3 regions of the Thalassospira sp. TSL5-1 genome follow, and region 2 is predicted to be linked to each of the others. Evidence: predicted binding sites of a transcription regulator. Region 2 holds the regulator's gene; each other region holds the start of a gene.
What was found. The regulator LexA, encoded in region 2, represses DNA repair genes until DNA is damaged. The targets are predictions, from matches to a motif close to ATGTTCTANTTTGGTTC.

Region 1 (5,899 bases), on a different contig from region 2:
TGACAATGCTGTCTTCGGACAGGCCAAAAACCTTGCCAACATCACGCAGGGCACTGCGCGACCGATAGGAAATGACCGTGGCCGTCAGCCCGGCGCGGTCACGCCCGTAACGCTGATAGATGAATTGAATGACTTCTTCGCGGCGTTCATGTTCAAAATCCACATCAATATCGGGCGGTTCGCGCCGGGCGTTGCTGATGAAACGTGAAAATAGCAACTCCACCTTTGCCGGATCAACCGAAGTAATGTGCAGGCAAAAACACACCGATGAATTGGCCGCCGAGCCACGACCCTGGCATAAAATGCCCTTTGAGCGGGCAAAGGAGACAATGTCATGCACTGTAAGAAAATAGGGGGCATAACCCAGCTCGTCGATCAGGGCGAGTTCCGTCTTTAACAGGCCTTCCACCTTGGCGGGGATCCCATCGGGATAGCGTTGATGCGCCCCTTCCCAGGTCAGGCGGGTCAGGCGTTGTTGGGTGGTTTCGCCAGAACCATCATTTTCATCGGGATATTCATATTGCAGTTCGCGCAAATGAAAGCGGCATTGTTGGGCGATTTCAACGCTGCGCTCCAGCCAGTGCGGATGATCGGGGAACAGGGCCGCCATTTCCCGGGGGGATTTGATATGGCGTTCGCCATTGGGAAACAGGCGGTATCCGGCATCCTCGATCCGGCAGTGATGGCGAATGCAGGTAAGCACATCCTGCAACGGTTTACGGGACCGGATGTGCATATGCACATCATTGGTCACAACGACCGGAATGTTCAGGCTTTTTTCAACATGCTCGGTAAAGGCCAGCCTGTGGGCATCAAATCCGTCCATAAACCGACCCACCGACAGCCATAAACAGTCCGGGAAGTGGGCTTTGAAACTTTCAAGATGGCTGTAAAATTCATCATCGGGCACCTGGGGCGGCACGGCAATGAACAGCAACCCTTCACGATGTTCGATCACATCATTCAGATAAAGTTCGCATTCGCCCTTGGGCGCACGGCGTTTGCCCAGGGTAAGAAGGCGGCATAACCGGGCATAGGCCTGCCGGTCGGTAGGATAACACAAAAGCGATGGGGCATCGCCCAGATCCAACCGGCAGCCAACAATATAGTGCAAATGATCCTGCCAGGGTTCATGGGCGCTAAACCCCCGCACAATCCCGGCCAGGCTGTTCCGGTCGGTTATCGCCAGGCCGTATAATCCCTTGCTCGCCGCCGTTAAAACCAGTTCTTCGGCATGGGAGGCCCCGCGCAGAAAGGAAAAATTGCTGCTCACCTGAAGTTCGGCATATCGCGGACATTGTGATGTATCCCCCTGAAAAATCGTGTGGGTCAGGTTGCGGTTCGGCAGCGGCGTTTCCCGCTGGTTGTTTGCGGTTGCCGTGCTGGTATTGGTTGGAAAGTTTTGGCGATGATCAACCATGCAAACCTCAGGCAAACAGGCCATGAACCGACCATAAATCCGGGTCGGGCAGGGGAAGCGTTGCAGGGCGGGAGAATGAAAAATCCGGCTGTGTTGAGGGAGGATGAGGCGGCGCGTTTTCGTCCTCAATATGCCGATCCCGCCGGACAAGCTGGCGGCAAAGCCACAATTGGCGGCCTGTCTGATCCTGAATATGGAAATAGTCGCGGGTTTCCTCGGCCAGGGCGAAACCCACCTGATCCAAATGATGCCACCATTCGGGGCAAATCCGTTCGGGTCCCTTCAGGTTCTCAATCTTCAGGGCCATGCGCCGCCAGCGTATTTCAAGGGGTAGGCCATTGGCGGCACGGGAAATAACTTGAACTGGCTCTGGCGGGTCAATCAGCCGTATCGGGCGTGCGGGCAGGGGGGATTCTGCCAGGCGCGGGCATGTTCCTTTGGCGGAAACAGGTTTTTTACCCACGGCCAGTTCCGGCAGGTGGCTGGCATGGTGGTCCGGGCGATAAAGATGGTCTTTGGGGCCCAGGTGATGACCAATACGGTCAAACAATTCGTTTAAGGCGATATTGTCGCAGGTGGTGTGATGCTGTGCCTCAAGGCTGATTTGGCGAAAGGCGATGTTTTCCACCCACGGGGCAAAGACAATCACTTCCTCGATGCCAAAGCCGGTATCAACACCGGGCAGCTTTTCGGCCAGAAGATGCAATAAATGCGGGGCGGACTGGCAGGCGCTGCTGGTGGTGATGGCAACGGTATGGGTGTGCCCGTCCACCCGGATGCAGCGCAAAATGATCCGCCGCAATCCTTTGTGATGGGCTTGCAAATCCTGGCACAGGGACTGCACAAGCTGCGTGATGGCGGCTTCAAGATTGGCGGCATCGCCCAGCGGTTCGCCATATTGCTGGCGTATAAGCCAGGGCTGGCTGGGTAAATGAAAATTCAGATGTTCGGGCAGGCGGCCATAAAACTGGTCCAGCCTTTGTAAAACCTCCGGCCCCAGCCGGGTGGTCAGGGTCGCGCGGGGCAAATCGGCCAAATCGTGAATGCGATGAAGACCCAGCCGGTGCAGGGTCGCCAGCGTGGCTGTTGATAAACGCAGCCCGGCAACCGGCAATTGCCGGGCCTTTGCATGATCCGCCGGGAGCGAGAGGGTCCGCAGGGGCTGGTCGGTCAGAAATTGCGCACAGGCCCAGGCCGCCCCGGCGGTATCGGCCATGCCGGTTTGGCAGGCAAAGTCCATATGGCGTAAATCCCGTTCGATTTGCGCCATCAGGGTTTCCTCGTCACCAAACAGGTGAATACCGCCCGTCATTTCCAGCCAGAAACCGTTTTGCCCGGCCAGGTTTTCGCGTGCCAGTGCCCGGTCCGCCGCAATCCAGGGGCTGTAACGGTCCAGGTGGCGCATGATCCGGGCCTGATAGTGTTCATAAAGGGCTGGTTCTTCGGTAATATTGATAAGGTCCGGCACAATGCTGCGGGCTTCGGCCAGGCGCATGGCGGGCAATATGCCCAATGCCCGGGCCTGTACCGTTAGGCCACACACCAGCACACCCTTGTGGTCATTTCGGGTGACGACAAAGGGGGGCGTTTTGGCCGGTGAAACCCCGGTTTTTACCGCATCCTCAGGCGTGGACCGGGTATCGGATTTCAGGGATGGCGTGTGGTTTTGGTGGCAGTCGGTTTTCCAGTAGGGCAGCCACAGATATACGAAGCGTTGCTTCATCGATACAGACTTTCCAGCTGGCCGGTCGAACCCCGCGTCCCCCGATCAGGCTGAGTTTGCGATAAATGCCATGTGGCGTGATGTGCCAGCGCGACCATGCTGGCGATGGAGCAATTTTTTGCCCGGCCCGGTGATGGCGCAGCACAATCAGGCGGCAGGACCCTGCCTCGCAGGCCAGTTGCAGGCGGCGTGCAGTGGTCAGGTCGTAGTCGGTTGTTTCTAATATGATATTGCCAATCTGCCCGGATTTGGCGGCTTCCTCGCAGGTCCAAAGGGCGGTTTGCTGCTGGTCAATATTCATCATCACCAGCTCGGGTTGCGGATTGGGCTGTTTTGCAAACAGGGCAGGGGCGTAAACCTGGCCCTGATCCAGCGCCTTGCGGTGCTGAACCCATAACAGGGTGGCGGGTTTGCTTTGTTTGGCAGGCTGGTGAATATGGGGTGTGAGACCGGCCATATACCAGGCTAGGGCCGATGCCCCACTGTCACGATGTTCGGTCATAATTTCGTGCAGGCCGGTGGGCATCAGGCCGCCAGCTGCGAAATGGTTGCCAAGGTCAATACCATTGAAGGCCTTCCGGATCAGCGCCGATTGCCCGCCATTGACACAGGCAGCATGGCCTTGCCAGTGTTTTTCGGCCCGCAAAAGGGCCGCGCGTGCCTGTTGCAATCGGCTGGTCATGGAAGTGTGCCTGCTAAAATGTTCCTATTTTGTTCCTTTTATCTAATAACGCATGGGCCAGAGTCAAGATGAAAGCCTGATCTATCTGCGAGGGGAGGGATAATCCTGCTTCAGGGAGTGATAAATCCCTGCTTGATGGCAGTCACAACCGCCTGTTCCCGGGTCCGGGCATTCAGTTTTGTGCGACAGTTGCGCAAGTGCATTTCAACAGTAACACGGCTAATGCCCATCCGGTCTGCAATGGCATCATTGCGCAATCCTTTGCACAGCCAAAGCAGGCATTCGCGTTCCCGTGGGCTGAGTGCGGGATAATGCGTGATTCTCTCTCGTACCAGGTGAACATCTGTTTGGTTAAATTGATGATCAAGTTCCTGGTACCGCTGTTGTAAGGCGTGGGAAGCGAGAATTAGGGTGGTTTCCTTGCCGCGATAGAATTTTGAAAATTCTTCCGTATCCATTGTATTGGAAATTACCATGGCGCTTAATTGCTGCGGCATGGGGGGCATTCCCGGAATGACCAGCCCGGCAGTTGATTCCGTTTCACCAAATTCATTGAGTATTTGTCTGGCTTTGGACGAAAGGGTAACGGGGAAATTGGTGAAGGGCGTCTCAAATTTTCTGGGTGTAATATAGGCTCGGGCAACATCGATTAACGGATCGCAGCTGCCATAATTGTTGTCCAGATAATGGTGCATCCACCAATCGGGAAGGGTGGTTAGAAAAACAATGCTGCCATCCGGTTTTTCAAAGCCATAGGTGACTTGACGGGCTCCGAACTTTCTGAAAAACCGCAAGCCAGCCTGCCAGGCGGCAGGCACATTATGGGCATTCTCAAGGGCGTTTAACAGATCATAGAGATCGTTATTCGGGTCCGAGATCATCTCTGCTCATTGTCAGTTGGTGAAAATCAAAGCCTGTGGTTTCATGGGGTAATGAACCCCTGTTTTATAGCCGTCACAACCGCCTGTTCCCGGGTGCGGGCATTCAGTTTTGTACGACAGTTGCGCAAGTGCATTTCAACGGTAACACGGCTAATGCCCATGCGATCTGCAATGGCATCATTGCGCAATCCCTTGCACAGCCACAGCAGGCATTCGCGTTCCCGTGTGCTAAGGGGAGCGTAATGAATGTCTTTTTGCGATGCCAGATGGATCTCTGGCTGGGACAATTGCGGGTCCAGTGCCTGACATCGTTGATGCACGGCATGGGCGGCAAGAACAAGGACATTTTCCCTGTCGCGATAGAATTGCGAAAATTCCTGCGGGTTCATTGAATTGGCAATATTGAAACCGCTGACCTGCAATGTCGAGGGTGTCATTGTGGGAATGACAAAACCGGCATTTGCCCCGGTGTCGCTATATTCCCGAAGCATCCGGGTGGCTGGTTCGGACAGCGAAATCGGGAAAGTGCCGGATCTGGTGTCAAACCGGGTTGGCGTGAAATAAGCGCGGCTAATGTCGGCGAATGGGTCCACGCTGACATAGTTATTCTCGAGATACCGGTTTATCCACCAGTCGGGAACGGTGGTGAGAAAGGCGATACTGCCATCCTGTCTGCCACGGGCATAGCTGATCTGGGTGCCGCCATATTTTTGGAAAAAAACAAGCCCTGCCTGCCATGCGTCGGAAACATTCAGCGAATTGTTCAGGGCATTTAACAGATCAAAAAGGTCGTTATGCGGGTTCACGCTCATCCCTGTCATTCCGGCAAAGTTGCAAGCCTGTAGTATTCCCTGTTCTTTGATCAAACCCGCTATGTCACAGCCCCGGGAAAGAGTATTTAAGGCGTAATGAAACCGCGTTTGATGGCGGTCACAACGGCCTGTTCCCGGGTGCGGGCATTCAGTTTCTGGCGACAGTTGCGCAAGTGCATTTCAACGGTAACACGGCTAATGCCCATCCGATCTGCAATGGCATCATTGCGCAACCCCTTGCACAGCCACAGCAGACATTCGCGTTCCCGCGGACTGAGAAGCGGGTAATAGCCGCTTTTTTGTGGTGCCAGATGAACATCGGTTTTGGAAAGTTGCGGATCCAGTTCCTGGCAGCGTTGATGCACGGCATGGGCCGCAAGG
Region 2 (5,899 bases):
CTGTTTTTGCCGCCCGGATGGCGCAGACACGTCAGGTGCCGTGCTCTTGTCTGCCAAGTCGCTGACCGCCTTATGTGCGGCACGATCCAGCTCGAGCATACTTCCCGCTGCAATCATCGCCGAAACAGCACCGGCCACCATTGCAGCACCAAGCATCAACCGCCTAAACCCACCAGGCTTTTTAGTGGTTTTCTTGCCTGCTTTTGTTTTACTGCGAGGTGCAGTTTTTTTCTTTTTTGCCGGTGTTGAGCGCCGTGCCACGCCGTCTCTCCAATCCATGAAATTCGGGTCTTGATGCCCATAAAAACGCAAATCCGCCCTGCCCGATCACAGGCAAACCGGTTTCCAGATCATCTCTGGCAGCGCATTCTTAGCCGATCTCTGGTTAGCAGCCTGTTAAAGCCTGAAAAACACAACCTCTACCGCTTGACGTAGCGGCAATGCCGTTTATTCTCGCCCGGTCTAAAACACAGAAGGCTTCGGGATAGCGATGTATCTGCTCATCGATAATTATGACAGCTTCACATTTAATTTGTGGCATTTTTTACGTGAACTGGGGCCCGAGGTCAAAGTTGTCCGAAATGACGAAATCAGCGTTAAGGACGCCCTGGCAATGAAGCCGGAAGGGATTGTCATTTCGCCCGGCCCTTGCGACCCCGACCAGGCCGGAATTTGTGTGGACCTTATCAAAGCTGCTGCCGGACAGATAAAACTTCTTGGCGTTTGCCTGGGGCATCAGGCTATCGGCGCGGCTTTTGGTGGTGATGTGATACGTGCACCACAATGTATGCACGGTAAAACCGACGCCATGCACCACGAAGGCAAAAGCGTTTTTAAAGGCCTGCCAAATCCAGTCACGGCAACACGTTATCATTCCTTGGTGGTGGATCGTACAACCCTGCCCGATTGCCTAGAAGTTACGGCGCACAGCAATGACGGGCTGATCATGGGGCTACGTCATCGCACCCATGAAATACATGGTGTCCAGTTTCATCCCGAAAGTATCGCTTCGGAACATGGACACGACCTTTTAAAAAATTTCATCGATTTCTCCGCCGCCTGAAGTGTCCGGAGCTAAAACAAGGGGAACATTCCATGTCCACGGAACATGATCTCAAGCCGACACTGGCCAAAGTTGCCACTGGCGCCACCCTGAGCGAGCAAGAAGCCGAGCAGGCCTTTGACGTTTTGATGTCCGGCCAGGCGACCCCGTCACAAATGGGGGCCTTTTTGATGGCGCTACGCCTGCGTGGTGAAACAATCGAAGAAATTACCGGCGCGGCCCGTGTGATGCGGGCAAAGGCAACCGGCGTTACGGCAAGCCCCGATGCTGTTGATACCTGCGGCACGGGCGGTGATGGCAGCGGGACCTATAATATTTCGACGGCAGCCGCCATTGTTGCCGCAGCGTGTGGTGCCAAAGTTGCCAAACACGGCAACCGTGCGGCATCCTCAAAGTCCGGTTCGGCAGACGTCCTGGCGACACTTGGCGTCAATATTGATGCTGACATCTCGCTTTTGGAAAAATCGCTTACACAGATTAACTTGTGCTTCATGATGGCACAGCGCCATCATTCGGCGGTGCGCCACGTTATGCCAACCCGTGTTGAAATGGGTACACGCACCATTTTCAACCTTCTCGGCCCGCTGGCAAACCCGGCAAAAACCAGGCAGCAAGTTATTGGCGTCTTTGGCAAAGAATGGGTTGAACCGATTGCCCATGTCCTGAACCGCCTTGGCTCCCGTCACGCCTGGGTCGTTCATGGCGATAGCGGACTTGACGAAATTTCTGTCACCGGCCCGACCTTCGTTGCCGAGGTCAAGGACGGCAAAGTTACCACATTTGAAATCAATCCTCAGGATTACGGCATTCGCCTTTCAACACTTGCCGAACTGAAAGGCGGCGATGCGCAAACCAACGCCACGGCGATCCGGGAATTGCTCGCAGGCAAGAAAAACGCCTATCGCGATATCGTTCTGCTCAATGCAGCTGCGGCCCTTGTTGTTACGGGGATTGCCAAAGACATTGCGGATGGTATCGCAAGATGCGAAACCGTCATCGATAATGGCAGTGCCGCGAAAACGCTGGAACAGTTGGTGGCAATATCGAACGAAGGAAATGCAGCATGAGCGACGTGCTTGAGAAAATTTGCAACGACAAACGCGACCATGTCAGCGCCTGCAAAGCCCGGAAGCCCCTGGCTGACCTTACCGCCGAAGCCGCAGCACAATCTGCCCCACGCGGTTTTATCGCAGCACTTGAAACATCAATTGCCGCTGGTCGCTATGGACTGATTGCCGAGATCAAAAAGGCATCACCGTCAAAAGGTCTGATCCGCGCTGACTTTAACCCGCCGTCACTGGCCCAGGCCTATCAGGCTGGTGGTGCTAGCTGCCTTTCGGTACTCACCGACATTCCGTATTTTCAGGGTGACGATTCCTATCTGGTTGCGGCCCGTGCAGCAGTTGACTTGCCGGTATTGCGCAAGGATTTCATGGTTGATCCCTATCAGATCACCGAGGCCCGCGCCCTGGGAGCAGACTGCATTTTGCTGATCATGGCCGCCCTTGATGACAGCTTGGCAGCAGAGCTTGAATCTCAGGCACATGAATTAGGAATGGATGTACTGGTTGAAGTGCACAATGCACCAGAGCTTGAGCGCGCCCTTAAACTGAAATCAAAGCTGATTGGTATAAACAACCGTAATCTAAAGACTTTGGAAGTATCCCTTACGACAACCGAGCAATTGGCCGAAATGGTTGATGACAACCGTTTGCTGGTTTCCGAAAGCGGTATCTTCACGTCTGATGATCTGGCCCGCATGGGTAAAGTGGGGGCAAAATGCTTCCTGATCGGCGAAAGCCTGATGCGACAGGATGATGTTGAGGCAGCTACCCGGGCGCTTCTGACAAAAGCAGCCTGAGGTCTAAAAACGCCTGCGACGGCGCGATAACCGGAATGCGACAATGACCCCAAAACTGACCCATTTTGACGATGGCGGAAACGCCGTGATGATTGACGTTTCGACAAAGTCGGTAACGGCGCGCACGGCAACGGCCAAAGGCCGGGTTGTCATGCAGGCTGGCACAGCAGAGCTGATCGCAAGTCACGGCCATAAAAAAGGCGACGTTCTCGCAATTTCGCAACTCGCCGGCATTATGGGCGCAAAACGTACTGCCGATCTGATCCCGCTATGCCATCCCCTGCCCCTTGATTCGGTCACCGTCACACTGACCCTGGCCGAGGATCAACCCGCCGTCGACATAATGGCGACCTGCAAAACATCAGGTCGCACCGGTGTGGAAATGGAGGCACTAACTGCTGTCTCGATCACCGCTTTGACTGTCTTTGACATGTGCAAAGCCGTCGATAAAACCATGCAGTTGACCAATATCCGGGTCATTTACAAAGATGGCGGAAAATCCGGCACATTTATTGCCGACTGAATTTTATAAGGACACGGTTTAAGTGTTCTTATTACGCGCAAGACGCTTGACCACCAATCAGAACCAAAGTAGAACATTAATGTATTCGATTTGTTCTTATTTGGGTCCGGGAAAATGCCATGCTAACGCGCAAGCAATATGAATTGCTAGTCTATATCGACAATCACCTTCGCGATCATGGTATTTCACCTTCGTTCGATGAGATGAAGGAAGCCTTGAACCTGAAATCCAAATCCGGCATTCACAGGTTGATTACCGGACTTGAGGAACGCGGTTTTATTCGCCGCCTTGCCCATCGGGCGCGCGCCCTGGAAGTGCTGCGCCTTCCCGACAATAACGACGATGACGCCCCGAGCCCCGCTGGCTCTGCGCGTGTTACCCCCATTGCATCGGCGCGAAAAACAACCCATCGCCCGGCAATGGTCCCCTCGGCCTTTTCCGAAATTCAGGAAAGCGTCTCCCTGCCCTTATATGGCCGGATCGCTGCGGGTACCCCGATTGAAGCCCTGCGCGATCAAAGCACACAGGTTCAGGTTCCTGCGGCCCTTTTGGGCACAGGGGAGCATTACGCCCTTGAAGTTTCGGGTGATTCCATGATCGAGGCAGGTATTCTCGATGGTGATACGGTCCTGATTCAACGGTGTGAACAGGCCAATGACGGCACCATCGTTGTTGCCCTTGTTGATGATAGCGAAGCAACCCTCAAACGCATTAAACGTGGTTTGGGCCAGGTCTTGCTGGAACCGGCCAATGCCCGCTATGAAACACGCGCCCTGCCGCCAGAACGTGTTCAAATCCAGGGTCGGCTGATTGGCCTGCTACGTCAGTATTAATGCAGGCATCCATTCAAATCAGCGGCCGCCAATGATGATCCAGGACCAATTGCCGCTGGTCTGCCTTACCGTCTCATATCGCGATGGTGATTGCTGATCACCCAGAAATACGGCTACACCGCCCTGCCACCACAACACATCGTCATCAATAACCAGCGGCGATCTATCCGATCCGTTACACGCAGAAACCGGAAAATCCTGTTTCAGGATAACAATCACATCCGCATGGCGACAAAGATAAAATGGATCATCTATTTTATCTGATATAACAATGGTTTTTCCATTTTTCTTAAACCAGCATCGCTCTTGATCACAGTGCTTTGCTGCATTTTTTTCTGGTGCAAAACCAGTTCCGAAACGGGCATTCCAGATGTCACGGTGAAAACGGCTGACTCTGTTATTAAAAACCAGATGATCACCCTGTTCTTGATAAAGCGCCCAGTCTTTCTGGTCCCCTCCTACCAACAGATCAGGCGATTGTACGCCTATAATCGCAATTGCAGCGCCCACAGCAGGAACGATTGCACATAGCCACAGCACACGTTGTCGCCAAATTATCAGCCATAACAAAGCCAGCATCGCCAAAATAACAGCCAAGGCCGGAGGCTGCGCAATATGCCAAAGCCCCCAATCCTGACGGGCGACAAGATGGGCCAGCGCAATCAGCATATCAAGACCGGGAGCCAGAAAACCAAGAGCGATTCCTTCCAGCCCAAAGGGCAATAAAACCAGAACCGCAACAATGCCTGGCATAATCCAGAATGCCATCAAGGGAATCGCAACCAGGTTTGACAGCACGCCCAAAAGCGAAATGCGCCCAAAATGGAAACCAATGATGGGTGCCGTTACTGCCGTCACCATGATGCCGGTAATAAACAACGCAAACAGATACCGCCCGATACGCTGCCAAACAGGCAAATCACGCTGCGGCGAAACCAGTCGCCCGCCTTTGCCTTGATAAAAAGCAACAAGCACCGTTACCGCCGCAAATGACAGTTGAAAACTGGCCCCTAAAATCGCGTCGGGACGCAAAACCATAACAATGACCGCAGCAATTGCCACCAGCCGCAAAGATATGGCCCGACGGTCCACCAGCACGGCAAACAGCACGATTGCCGTCATCACAAAGGCACGCTGGGTCGGCACCGTAGCCCCAGACAGCAGCAGGTAAAAAGTCCCGATAATAAAGCCAGCAATCGCCGCCCATTTTTTGATCGGATATCGTAGAGCAACAGACGGAAACAGAGCCAACCCGAAACGAACCGTGAAAAACACCACCCCACATAAGAGCCCCATATGAAGCCCTGATATCGCCAATAAGTGGGCCAAACCGGATTTGCGCAAATCCTCTGCCAGTTCCGGCGCAACGCCGCCGCGTTCTCCCACCAGAATGGCGTTGGCAAGCCCCGCCTTGGCCGGTTCAAGCCCATTATCGATCCGGGCCATAATGGCCAAACGAATTCTTTCAATTGCCTCAAAAAATCCAGTGTCGGCTGTCTGATCACGATCAATCCGGTAACTGCGCCCCAAGGCAAAGCCGGTTCCGCCAATCCCGTCAAAATACAGGTTTCTGGCAAAATCCGGATCCCCGGGTGTTTCAGGTACGCTAAGCGGGAAAA
Region 3 (5,899 bases), 1.1 Mb from region 2:
GCCCCAGCCGAAGGCGCGGCAGATTGTCTGACGGCACGGTCACCCACAGGCACTTATGCCCGCGCGCCCGATAATGCGCCGCCGGGTCAAACAGCGATGAAAACCGCCATAACGTGCACTCCAGTCGATGACTGGCCGGGTTCAGGTAAATCCAGCATCCGGCCTCGCTCGTTTCCAGCACGGCAAAACAATGGCGAAACGCCTTTGGCAACCATCGCAACAGCCATTTTTCCGGCGCATCGGCAAACACAATCAGCACCCGCCGCCCGCATTTGTCTACCGCCTGCAACTCCGTCGCCGCCACCTTGTCCGCCACGACGGCCGCCGTGGCATAATCGTCATTTTCCGGCATTATCCAGTCCTGGCCCAGCTCATCTTGGTGCCCGCCATCTTGCTGCCTGTTGCGGGCCAACTGCCAGGCTTTCCATCGCTCCGCCACATCCCTGTCCTGCCCGGATTGAACGCCCCAAAGCGCGTGATTCCCTACAAATCGCATGGCGACACATCCCCCTGCATCTCGTAATTCCACTCTCCCGACTCATCAAATTCCGGGTCATCATCCGCCCCCTCCGGGTCCACAATGCCGCGCTTGACCAGCACATCACGCAAGGCCTGCATCGCCTCTTGCCATAAATCGGCTTTGTGGCTTTCGGCTACCACCCGGCGGTCCGGCAATCTTTCCACCAGTCCGTAATATTCCAGCACCTGCAAATGCGCCTGACCAATCACACCGCCGCGCCACAGACGCATCACCGCATTATAAACATCATCCGGGTCACAGGGCCGCGTCACCTCGCCGGCATCGGCCACAACCCGCGCCCCTTCTATCCGTGCTGCCTGGCAGCGCACAAACCAGAACCACGCCTGCGCCGCGCTGGCAAACAGGGTCACTTCCCCGCAGCCCAACGGTTTGGGGAAAAGTCTTTGCTGTGTCATTTCGCCCTCCTGATCACATTTTTACCGCTTCAGGCAGGACCGACCCTGGCCGATCCCTGCCAACCCCTTGCCCCTTTGCCGCCACTGTCCTGCCGCCAAGTTCCCGCACCCTTAAGCACATTGACCGAAACTAGGGATTTACCCTGCAAACGCCCTTTAAATGCACCAGGGCCATCACCGCACCACAGGTGCCGCGTCTTGGTAAACTCGGGCATGAACATTGATGAAAAAGGAGCCACACATCACGGGCCGTCATCTTACACCGCCGGGCACTTACCCCCGGATGCAAATCTCCCGCTGACACTCAGCTTTTAATCCCTTTTTGTTCTCATTGTAAAGGACTATTTTCCTATTTTGTTCTCATTGCCGGGAAAGGAATAAATTCCCTGTCCTGCGCCTTCTCAACCCTGTTAAACTGAAACTATGATCAAACATGACCTCATCTGGGCCGCCCTCGACAAAATTGCCGAGGAAAAGGGCCTCTCGCCCTCCGGCCTGGCCCGGCTGGCCCAGCTTGACCCGACCACATTCAACCGCTCCAAACGCAACACCGTTGCGGGCAAACCGCGCTGGCCCTCGACTGAAAGCATCGCCAAGGTGCTCTCGGCGGCAAATGTCACCTTCCGGGAATTTTCCGAATTAATGGATGGCAATGCCGCCGGGCGCGTGCCGGTCATCGGCTTTGCCCAGGCGGGCAATCGCGGCTTTTTTGACGATGCAGGTTATCCCGTGGGCGGCGCCTGGGAAGACATCACCTTCCCCGCCCTGCACGACCCCACCGCCTATGGGCTGCGCATTTCCGGGGACTCGATGTCGCCCGTCTTTCGCGATGGTGATCTGATCATCGTCTCCCCGGCATCGAACATCCGCCCGCGCGACCGCGTCGTGGTCAAAACCCGCGAAGGCGAAGTGATGGCCAAGGAACTGGTCCGGCGCGGCGCTATGGGGATCGAGCTTAAATCCCTCAACCCGGATTACGAAGACCGCTATATCGAAGCCCAAAATCTCGACTGGATCGCCCGGATTTTATGGTGCAGCCAGTAAAACCCTGCCCCTCTAAAATCGAACCTGCTACAATTGCACTGCGCAAATTCCAATCGACAATACGGTTGTAGCTACCCTCTAAAATCGAACCTGCTACAATAGGAACACCGAATCCCGCAGCATATTCAGTATGCTGCGGGATTTTTTTGGTTCAAAAAACGGCGATTCCATCGCAAAATCAGCCGAATTTTTGCAAAACTGACGCATTTTTGAACGTCAAAAACCGGCAATTTTCATGCCGGTTTTCAACAAAACAGAATGGCGAAAGCCGTTACTTAACCCCGGTCATCTCCGAAAGCACGTCCGCCACCTTCGGCCCGGCCACCAAAATCGGTGCCCCCTTTTCCAGCACGTCGGGCGCCGCAAGGAAGCTATTGCACCAGCCCCCCGCTTCGCGCATCAAAACAATGCCCGCCATGCAGTCCCACGGGTTGATATGCGGTTCAAAATAGCCAATCAACCGGCCCGATGCCGCATAGGCCATCATCAGTGCGCAGGAGCCATTGCGAATAAACATCCCCTCGCGGTCCAGAAGGTCGGCAATAAACGGCACCAGGGCGGCACTTTCCACCCGGTGCGACATACCAACACCCATCACACCGGCATTGACATTATCGACCTGGCTTGCCGCAATCGGCTTGCCATTGACCGTCGCCCCCTGGCCGATGCAGGCGGCAAACAGCTCGTCGCCATTGGGTTCGTAAATCAGGCCAATCACGGCCTCATTGCCCACCATCAGGGCGACTGAGATCACCCAGGTCGGCATTTTATTGACAAAGCACGCGGTGCCATCAATCGGATCAATCACCCACAGGCAGTCATTCTTGCCGCGATCAATGCCCATTTCCTCGCCGAGATACCCATCATCGGGAAACTTCGCCGCAATCTCGCGACGGATAACAGCTTCAACCTCTTTATCGGCAATGCTGACCACATCGAGCGGGTTGGCCTTGCTTTCAATAACCAGTTCATCCACCCGGCGATAATAATCCATCGCCACCCGGCCTGCTTCGCGTACCACCGCGATGGCATGTTCAAAACGCGCCGCAATATCACCGTCGCCACTGGCCGCCTTTAACGCATCCGCAACTTCTGCCATGTTCTTTTTCCTTTTCTATTTACAGGTCACTGACCCGACACAAGCGCAAGACCCCGTGACGCAAAGCCGATCCCAACCTCGCTACCCGCCCGGATCGGCGCATCGATCCGTCCATCAATCACAAACAATTCACCCACATCACACTGCACGGTGTAATGAATGGCGCTACCAAGATATGTCGCATGCGTCACGTTACCCTTTAACGACATTTGCGCCCCTTCCGCGCCATCGCTCAGGCGCACCGCATCGGGCCGAACGGCAACTTCCACAGCCCCAAGGCCATGTCCCCGTTGGCGCAGCGTCACCCGCTCCCCGCCAATATCCACATCCGCCATATCCCCGTTCAGGGCATAAACCTCGCCCGTTACAAGGTTCGCATCGCCAATGAAATCGGCAATAAAGGCCGATGCCGGTTCTTCATAAAGCTGGCGCGGGGTGCCCTGCTGGGCAATGACAGACCGGTTCATCACGATAATCCGGTCCGAAACCGCCAGGGCCTCTTCCTGGTCATGGGTCACATAAACCGCCGTTAAACCCAGCTTTTGCTGCAAATCACGAATTTCGGTGCGCACATGGCGGCGCAGTTTTGCATCCAGGTTTGACAAAGGCTCATCAAGCAGCAACACCTCTGGCTCCAGCACCAGCGCACGGGCCACCGCCACACGCTGCTGCTGCCCGCCCGAAAGCTCGGATGGCAGCCGGTCGCCATAATCCGCCAGTCCCACAAGGTTCAGCCCCTCACGGGCACGGTCATGGGCTTCGTTCTTTTTCTGCCCGCTCACCGTCAGGCCATAGGCCACATTTTCCACCACACTCATATGCGGAAACAGCGCATAGGACTGAAACACCATGCTGACATCGCGGTCGGTAGCAGGCAGATGCGTCACATCCTTGCCCCCAATCAAGATCCGCCCGCTGGTCGGGTGTTCCAGACCGGCAATCATGCGCAATGTCGTTGTCTTGCCACAGCCGCTTGGCCCCAGCAGGGTCACAAGCTCGCCGGGCTGAATATCAAACGACACATCATCAATCGCTGTCACCGCCCCTTTGCCATAGGTCTTGGTCACATTTTCAAAAATAACCGACCCGGCCCGTGTTTTCAGTGTCATGAATGTTTCTCCCGTAAGCCATTCAGGGCAGTTTTCCCGCCTGTTGTCGTTGTATCGCTCGCAACCCGGTCTTCGCGGCGCAGCTTGCGTTTGCCAATCAAACCCTGCACCACAACAATCACCGTCAGCATCACCAAAATCAGCACGCTGCAATAGGCAATCGCCACGCCATAACGCCCGTTTTCCACCAGCCCGATAATGTAAGATGTCGCCATATTATGGTCCGCGCTGACCAGAAAGATCACGGCACTGACCGACGTAATCGCCCGCACAAAGCTGTAAACCAGTGCCGCCACAATGGCCGGGCGCAACAGCGGCAAAATCACCTTGCGAAAGGTTGTAAAGCTGTTGGCCCCCAGCGTTAACGAGGCCTCATCCAGGCTTTTGTCAAGCTGGCTCATCGCTGCAATCCCGCCGCGTACACCGACGGGCATATTGCGAAATACAAAGCAGATCACCAGAATCACACCCGTACCGGTCAATTCCAGCGGCGGTACGTTAAAGGCCAGAATATAGCTCACCCCAATCACCGTGCCGGGGATGGCAAAGCTCAGCATCGTGCCAAATTCAAAGGCATTTTTGCCCCTGAAATTTTGCCGCACCAGCAAATAGGCTGTTGTCAGGCCCACCGCTGCGGTCAGCGGGGCGGCAATGATCGAAATATTCAACGTCGTCCAGAATGAATCCCACGCCGCCCCGGCCCAAACAATGCCGTGGTCGCTCCAGCCAATGCCGAAGGCTTCGACATAGTTATCCAGCGTCAGGCTGTTATCAAAACCCCAGCGTTTGACAAAGGCACCAAAGAAAATCATGCCGTAAATGACAATGGTAAACAGCGCCCAGGGAATGGCCGTGCCATAACATACCCGACGCAAACCGGTGCTTAAGCCCACATGCGCACCATTATCGGCCTTGCCCGAAACCGTGGCATAGGATTTTTTGCCCAGCCAGAAACGCTGTGCGGCAAAGGCCGAAAGCGTAAAGACCAGCAAAATAATCGCCAGCACCGCCGCCCGGCCCTGGTCATTTTGTGCACCAACAATAGCAAAGAAAATATCGGTCGATAAAACCTCGTAATTGCCACCCAAAACCATCGGGTTGCCGAAATCGGCCATGCTTTCGATAAAGGCCAGCAAAAACGCATTGGCAAGGCCCGGCCGCATCAGGGGCAGCGATACATTGACAAATGTCTGCCACCGGTCCGCCCGCAGGGTTTGCGATGCTTCCTCCATCGACGGGCTGACACCCTCGACAACGCCAATCAAAACCAGAAAAGAAATCGGGGTGAAGGACAAGGTCTGGGCAAGCCATATTCCAGGGAGGCCATATAACCACCGGCCTGCCTCCACCCCGAGCAGATCAGCAATAAACTGCGTTACGGTTCCCGATCTGCCAAAAAGAAGGATAAGGGCCAAACCAATCACGAAAGGCGGGGTAATAATCGGCAGCACGGTTAAAACGCGCAGCGATTTTTTCCAGCGAAACCCTGTTCGTGTCACCACCAGCGCAAAGGCCAGCCCCAATAACGTTGTCGAACTTGCCGTCAATATCGCCAGAATGGCCGTATTCCACGCCACCCCGCACACACCCCCGGCAAAACATCCCAGCCCCCACACCGTGGGCGAGACAAAATTGCGCATAAAGGCCGCACCCGAAAGCGCACCGTCCATATCGACAAAGGCGCTCATGAGAATGCGGGAAACCGGGAAAA

Region 1: a site for LexA is predicted at 3,844-3,860, ahead of LF95_RS21080 (ImuA family protein). Genes of this name have one in related genera too.
Region 3: a site for LexA is predicted at 1,280-1,296, ahead of LF95_RS03230 (S24 family peptidase). Genes of this name have one in related genera too.

The regions. Positions count from the first base shown of each region.
Region 1 is NZ_KV880642.1:51,781-57,679, reverse strand. Features, by position in the region: gene LF95_RS21090 (error-prone DNA polymerase) at 1-1,420, opposite strand, end outside; gene LF95_RS21085 (Y-family DNA polymerase) at 1,428-3,143, opposite strand; gene LF95_RS21080 (ImuA family protein) at 3,043-3,825, opposite strand; gene LF95_RS23590 (LuxR C-terminal-related transcriptional regulator) at 3,936-4,706, opposite strand; gene LF95_RS23585 (helix-turn-helix transcriptional regulator) at 4,748-5,518, opposite strand; gene LF95_RS23580 (helix-turn-helix transcriptional regulator) at 5,605-5,899, opposite strand, start outside.
Region 2 is NZ_KV880637.1:1,814,773-1,820,671, forward strand. Features, by position in the region: gene LF95_RS08595 (divergent polysaccharide deacetylase family protein) at 1-156, opposite strand, end outside; gene LF95_RS08600 (anthranilate synthase component II) at 491-1,063, shown strand; gene trpD (anthranilate phosphoribosyltransferase) at 1,096-2,130, shown strand; gene trpC (indole-3-glycerol phosphate synthase TrpC) at 2,127-2,924, shown strand; gene moaC (cyclic pyranopterin monophosphate synthase MoaC) at 2,968-3,447, shown strand; gene lexA (transcriptional repressor LexA) at 3,567-4,280, shown strand; gene LF95_RS08625 (ComEC/Rec2 family competence protein) at 4,299-5,899, opposite strand, start outside.
Region 3 is NZ_KV880637.1:698,080-703,978, reverse strand. Features, by position in the region: gene LF95_RS03240 (hypothetical protein) at 1-496, opposite strand, end outside; gene LF95_RS03235 (hypothetical protein) at 484-936, opposite strand; gene LF95_RS03230 (S24 family peptidase) at 1,360-1,980, shown strand; gene LF95_RS03225 (inositol monophosphatase family protein) at 2,252-3,079, opposite strand; gene LF95_RS03220 (ABC transporter ATP-binding protein) at 3,106-4,188, opposite strand; gene LF95_RS03215 (ABC transporter permease) at 4,185-5,899, opposite strand, start outside.